3 regions of the Halioglobus sp. HI00S01 genome follow, and region 3 is predicted to be linked to each of the others. Evidence: predicted binding sites of a transcription regulator. Region 3 holds the regulator's gene; each other region holds the start of a gene.

The links. The regulator sigma-54, encoded in region 3, starts transcription at its own class of promoters, with help from an activator protein. The targets are predictions, from matches to a motif close to TGGCACANNNNTTGCNNT.
Region 1: the regulator sigma-54 is predicted to act here: its motif matches at 1,196-1,213, upstream of A3709_RS13950 (TorF family putative porin).
Region 2: the regulator sigma-54 is predicted to act here: its motif matches at 932-949, upstream of xdhA (xanthine dehydrogenase small subunit).

Annotation. Positions count from the first base shown of each region.
Region 1 is NZ_LWEE01000110.1:246,186-248,408, forward strand. Features, by position in the region: gene glnK (P-II family nitrogen regulator) at 1-313, opposite strand, end outside; gene A3709_RS13950 (TorF family putative porin) at 380-1,099, opposite strand; gene A3709_RS13955 (accessory factor UbiK family protein) at 1,456-1,719, shown strand; gene A3709_RS13960 (YifB family Mg chelatase-like AAA ATPase) at 1,764-2,223, shown strand, end outside.
Region 2 is NZ_LWEE01000110.1:355,340-357,562, forward strand. Features, by position in the region: gene A3709_RS14435 (NCS2 family permease) at 1-756, shown strand, start outside; gene xdhA (xanthine dehydrogenase small subunit) at 989-2,223, shown strand, end outside.
Region 3 is NZ_LWEE01000015.1:274,135-276,357, forward strand. Features, by position in the region: gene lptB (LPS export ABC transporter ATP-binding protein) at 1-332, shown strand, start outside; gene A3709_RS04320 (RNA polymerase factor sigma-54) at 490-1,980, shown strand; gene hpf (ribosome hibernation-promoting factor, HPF/YfiA family) at 2,114-2,223, shown strand, end outside.

The sequences.
Region 1 (2,223 bases), on a different contig from region 3:
CCGTACGAATACGGATAACCTGCTCAAGCGGTGATACAAAGACTTTACCGTCGCCAATCTTGCCGGTATTGGCTGCCTTGGTAATGGCTTCAATGGTCTGGTCGACTACGCTGTCGGCAACGGCCACTTCGATCTTCACCTTCGGCAGGAAGTCGACAACGTACTCCGCGCCACGGTACAACTCAGTGTGTCCCTTCTGGCGGCCAAAACCTTTTACTTCAGTCACGGTGATGCCCTGCACGCCGATTTCTGACAATGCTTCGCGCACGTCGTCCAGCTTAAAGGGCTTCACAATAGCCGTGATTAGTTTCATGTTTCTCTCCTGGAGTTCTTAAATGGCGCCCGCTGGGGGCGCCATGGGATAAGCCTTCAAACGTGCTTACATGCTCTTGGAAACGGTGAATACAACAGTGTCTTCGCCCCAATCGGTGTCGAACACGTCTTCTTCATCCAGAGTGGTGCCCACGTAGGCGATGGACCAGTCAACGGCCAGCCAGGAAGTGCTCAGGGCAACAGAGTAATCGGTGTAGGAATCTTCGCTGGTTGCCAGGAAGCCACCATCTTCTTCCAGATCGTTGAAGCCAACGTGGAAGTCCAGGGAGAAGTTCTCTCCCAGGCCCAGGCTGTAGTCAGCGTAGTAGTAGAAGAAAGTATCGGTCTCGCCGTAATAGTCGTCAGAGTACGCCATGCCCACGGTGAAATCGTAGAATGAGAAGGAACCGTAGAGCTCCTGGTAGTCGCCCTCGGCGCCATCATCTCCGGGGTAATCGTAGTACAGGTAGCCCACGTCAATGGCGGAGTTCTCGCCAATGTCCATGCCCCAGCCCACGTAGTAGTCCAGTTCCAGAGAGCCGTCGAAGCCGTCATTGGAATCGAAGTCTACGGACGAACCCCAGGTACCAACGTAGATGCCGTTATCGAACGCCAGGTCGAAGCCACCCTGCAGGGCGATGCTTTCGTCGGACTGGGAAATACCGCGGAAACGGTAGTCGCTGGTCAGGGCTACATTGGCGCTGATTTCAGCCGCTTGTACTGTAGTTGCAGTCGCGCCAGCCAGCAGCGAGGCGGCAACGGCAGCGGGAAGTACTTTTTTCAACATGTTCCAAATCTCCAAAAAGTCGTTTTGAGTGTCAGATTGGTATTGCTTCGTCTAATTTCGGGCACGTTGTGCGCGCTATACAAATCCACCCGAATTATTGCAGATGGTGTGCCAAAGTCTTTATTAGTTATTAATATCAATTACTTAACAATAAACCGACGCACCTGAAGCAGTATTCCTGCATCAAGAAGGCACCGCGCGCGCACCAAAGTTGTCACGCGCACCATCTTGGTGCACCAAAATGACGCACACTGGAAAGCGCACTAGAAATCGCCACCCGTGGACGCTTCTGATCTGGGTATACCCCGGGAAATCCTCTAGAATCTGCAGCAAAGGCATAGCGAAAAGGCAGGCACATGGCGATCAAACCCCCTCCCCCCCCCTGGGACGTCCTCCAAAAAGTCGGCGACATGGTGGGCCAGTCCGGCCTGCGCGATGAGGTCGACAAAGGCGTCAAGACGCTGGCACAGGGAGCGTTGAATAGACTGGATGTCGTGAGCCGGGAAGAGTTTGATGTGCAGGCGGAGATTCTCAGACGCACTCGCGAAAGGGTAGCGGAACTCGAATCCGAACTCGCCCAATTGACCACCGAACTGGAAGCCCTGTCCGAGGGCCCCTGAGGCCTTTTCACCTATCTGAACAGCCCCGCGCTCAAGGATGAGCCATGGAACTATCAATTGTTCACAGCCGCGCCCTGGTGGGGCTCTCGGCGCCACCTGTTCGGGTCGAAACCCATCTCTCCAACGGGCTGCCTGCGTTTCACATCGTCGGCATGCCCGAGACCGCTGTCCGTGAGAGCAAAGACCGGGTTCGCTCGGCTATTCTCAACTCCCACTTCGAATTCCCTGATCGCCGAATTACCGTCAATCTCGCCCCGGCCGACCTGCCCAAGGAAGGCGGGCGCTTCGATCTGCCTATTGCACTGGGTATTCTGGTGGCCTCCGGGCAGCTGCCGGGGCACAAGCTGGATCACTGCGAATGTCTTGGAGAACTGGCACTGGACGGCGGCTTACAACCGGTCACGGGCATTGTTTGCGCCGCGCTTGCCGCGAGCGCATGCAACCGGCCCCTGATAGTACCGCTGAGCTGCGCAGCCACTGCCAGCGTCGTCGATGACATAGCCC
Region 2 (2,223 bases), on a different contig from region 3:
TTTATACTGATAGCCGCTCTCTCAGTTCGCCAGGTGCCTGGCGCGATTATGATCGGAATATTAACGGTGACGCTGCTGGGACTGGCCACCGGATTGGTGACTTACAGCGGATTCATCGCCCCCCCGCCGGATATGAGCCCCTTACTGTTCGAGCTGGATATCCTCGGCGCACTCGATATAGCCATGGTCAGCGTGATTATCGCCATCCTGTTCGTCAATCTGTTCGATACATCGGGAACACTGATGGGCGTCGCAACCCGCGCCGGTCTCGTCAATGACCAGGGCGAAATCAAGAACATTGACCGCGCACTCAAGGCCGACAGCGGCGCCAGCGTGGCAGGCGCCTTTCTTGGCTGTGCGCCGGTGACCAGCTACGTCGAGAGCGCAGCAGGCGTGGCCGCGGGCGGTCGCACCGGCCTCACGGCGATCACGGTAGGCGCGCTATTCCTGTTGGCAATGTTCTTCGCACCCCTGGCAGGTATGGTCCCCGCCTTTGCCACCGCCGGCGCGCTCGTGTATGTAGCGCTACTAATGCTTTCGGGCCTCAAGGGCCTGAACTGGGACGACGCCACCGAGCTTTTACCTGCACTACTCACCACAATCATGATTCCGCTGTCATTCTCAATTGCCAATGGCATTGCCGTAGGCTTTATTACTTATGTGGCAGTAAAGGTCATTGTTGGCAGAACCGACGAGGTCAGCTTCGGCGCCTGGTTCCTGGCAGCTATATTTCTGGCCAAATTCGCCTTCGTCTAGGGGCTACGCGCCTTGCTCAGGCGCTAAAAGAGCGCAGCGTCGCACCGGATTGGGGCACACTGTCGGCATAAAAGCTGACACTTATGTCAGAAATATTTGGCCTGCGGTTAAATTGTGCCCTGAACCGAGCCAATCTTTACGAATATGGTCCCATAGTGGCTGACAACTGTCAGGCGGGCACGAAATTTGCTATTATTCCTGACACTTGTGTTAACTTTTTACAGAGCCTCTCGTGATTACATTTTTACTCAATTCGATCGAGCATCGAATTGACGACATAGACCCCAACACCACCGTGCTGGACTACCTGCGTGACCACCTGGGTCGCACCGGCACCAAGGAGGGCTGCGCCTCTGGCGATTGCGGTGCATGCACCGTGGTGGTCGCGCGAGTATCGGCGGATAATCAACTGCAGTACCGCAGCATCAACGCCTGCATTACGCCGATTGGCAGCCTCCACGGCCAGCAGCTGCTCACTGTCGAGGACCTGGCAGCAGATGGCGATCTTCACCCTGCGCAAGAGGCCATGGTGGAGTGCCATGGATCACAGTGCGGCTTCTGTACGCCTGGCTTCGTCATGTCGCTATACGCCCATTATCAGAACCACGCGCAACCGGATCGGCAGGAAATTCTCGAATCCCTTGGCGGCAACCTGTGCCGCTGCACCGGCTACCGCCCCATCTTGGATGCTGCTGTGGCTATGTACGATCCGGCTCTCGAGGCAACGCATGACCAGCCCCCCCACAATGTCAGAGGGACACTCGCGGCAATGGCGCAAGTCCCTGCGGACCTGCAGGGAGACAATCATCGCTATTTCGCCCCACAATCGTCGGCTGAACTGGCAGCGCTCTACCTACAGCACCCCGATGCCCGACTGGTGGCAGGTGCCACGGACCTCAGCCTGGAGTTGACCCAATCACTGGCAACGATCACCACGCTCATTCATACCGGGCGCGCCACGGACCTGACCGACATACAAGAGACTTCGAACCACCTCGACATTGGCGCAGCGGTCACTTACAGCGACAGTGCACCTCTGTTGCTGCATCAGTGGCCAGAATTGCACGAATTACTGGAGCGACTGGGCTCCAAACAGATTCGCAATCAGGGCACCATTGGCGGCAACATCGGCAACGCCTCGCCGATTGGCGACATGCCGCCTGTGCTGCTGGCGCTGAATGCCAGCGTAATCCTGCGCTGTGGGGAGCAACGCAGGTCAGTGCCGCTCGATACCTTTTTTGTAGGCTATCGGCGGACTGTGCTAGGCAAAGGCGAATTCATTGAGCGCATTCATGTGCCGCGGCGACACGCAAGCACTCTGTTTCGCGCCTACAAGATCAGCAAGCGTATCGACGACGATATTTCTACGGTGTGTGGAGCATTTGCCCTGGACATGGACGGCGACCGCGTGACCAGCGCGCGTATTGCCTACGGCGGCATGGCAGAGATACCCCGGCGTGCGCACTA
Region 3 (2,223 bases):
ACAGCCTCGGGCAGGCCTTGTCCGGCGGCGAGCGGCGACGCATTGAAATCGCCAGAGCCCTGGCCACCGAGCCCGACTTCATCCTGCTTGATGAACCCTTCGCCGGCGTCGATCCGATTTCTGTGAATGACATCAAGCACATTATTACGCATCTGCGTGACCGCGGTATCGGCGTACTGATTACCGACCACAACGTCAGGGATACCCTCGATATCTGCGAAAAGGCCTTTATTGTCGGCGAGGGGCATATTATCGCCTCTGGCACCGCCAATGATGTGCTGTCCAACCAGCGCGTTCGCGACATCTATCTGGGCGAACAATTCTCGCTATAGCCCTTGTCCCTTTTGGGGGCACATGTCAACAAGCAAATTTCGCGCCACAACCTTGCCACCCCCGTCAGCGGGAAGCTACACTTCTTCTCGATGTATAGCACGGTGCACCTCTCGAAGTGCACCTCTCGAAGTGCACCTGAGGGCGCAAAATCCACTCATGAAACAATCGCTGCAGTTAAAGCTGGGCCAGCAGCTGACCATGACCCCCCAATTGCAACAGGCAATACGCCTGCTGCAGCTGTCGACCGTGGATTTACAACAGGAGATTCAACAGGCGCTGGATAACAACCCCCTGCTGGAAGCCGGCGAAGACGAGCCGGGGCCGGTAGACAGCCCCCCTGACACCGATAGCACCCCCAGCCACGACGGCCCCCTCGAAAACCTGGAGCAAACCGCTACCGCAGGGGAAAACACTCCCCAGGATACCGCTTCGGCGACCCTGCCGGACGACCTGCCCGTAGACACCCAGTGGGAGGACCTACTGCCCTCCGGCTCAGCCCCGCCACCCCCTCCCGAGGACGTTCCCGGCAGCGACTTTGAAACCCGCGGCGGTGCGCGCCAGTCGCTGCAGGAGCATCTGCTATGGCAGCTTGGCCTGAGCCGGCTATCGGACACCGACCGAGTGATAGCGCTTGCGATCATCGATGCCACGGACGACAACGGGCGACTGATGTTAAGTGTTGAAGACATCCATCAGTCGCTGCAGGGGCATGAACTGGAGATCGATGAGGACGAGGTTGTCGCAGTGCTGCATATGCTGCAGCAGTTCGAGCCTGCCGGGGTTTGCACGCGCGACCTGCAGGAGTGTCTTCTGGTGCAGCTACAGCAGCTACCGGCTGACACCCCCTACCTTGAACAAGCCCGGCAAATACTGAATCGCCATCTCGGTCAACTCGCCAGCGGCGATTTCAGCCAGATCATGCGCCGCACACGACTGAAGGAAGAGCAACTGAAAGACGTGTTGGGGCTGATTCAGACCCTGGACCCCAACCCCGGGGAAACCTTCGCTCCGAGCGAAGTCGAATACGTTGTTCCGGATGTATTCGTGAGCAAGAAAGACGGCCGCTGGCTGGTGGAACTCAACCCGGACATCGCCCCGCGACTGCGTATCAACGCGGAGTATGCCAGCCTCATCAAGCGCGCCGATAACAGTGCAGACAACACTTATCTCAAGGACAACCTGCAGGAAGCGCGCTGGTTTTTGAAGAGCCTGCAGAGTCGCAACGAAACTCTGATGAAAGTTGCCACGAAAATTGTCGAACATCAGCGCAATTTTCTGGAATATGGCGAAGAAGCCATGAAGCCACTGGTGCTGCACGATATCGCCGAGGCAGTGGAAATGCACGAGTCAACAATATCCCGGGTCACCACCCAGAAGTACATGCACACACCTCGCGGCATTTTCGAATTGAAGTACTTCTTCTCCAGTCATGTGGCCACGACGGCCGGGGGAGAATGCTCCTCCACCGCTATTCGCGCCCTTATCAAAAAACTGGTCGCGGCTGAGAATCCGCGCAAACCACTGAGTGATAATAAGATCACCCAGCTGCTGGAGGAACAGGGGATTAAAGTCGCCAGGCGCACCATCGCCAAGTATCGCGACACCCTGCTGATTCCTCCGTCGAACGAACGCAAGAGGTTGGTCTAGATGACGGCGGGCTACCTGCGGGAAAAAGTTACGCGCCGGCCATGGCTTGGTCTAGACTTTACTTCAGAGGATTAAATCCGGTACTGCCGGTTCCGGGCCACCGCCTGGATTCATCAGAAGAAGGAGCAAGTGTATGCAACTGAATGTCAGCGGACACCACGTAGAGGTCACCTCAGCCCTGCGGGAGTATGTCGAGAGTAAATTTGAACGACTGCAGCGACATTTTGATCAGATCACCAACAC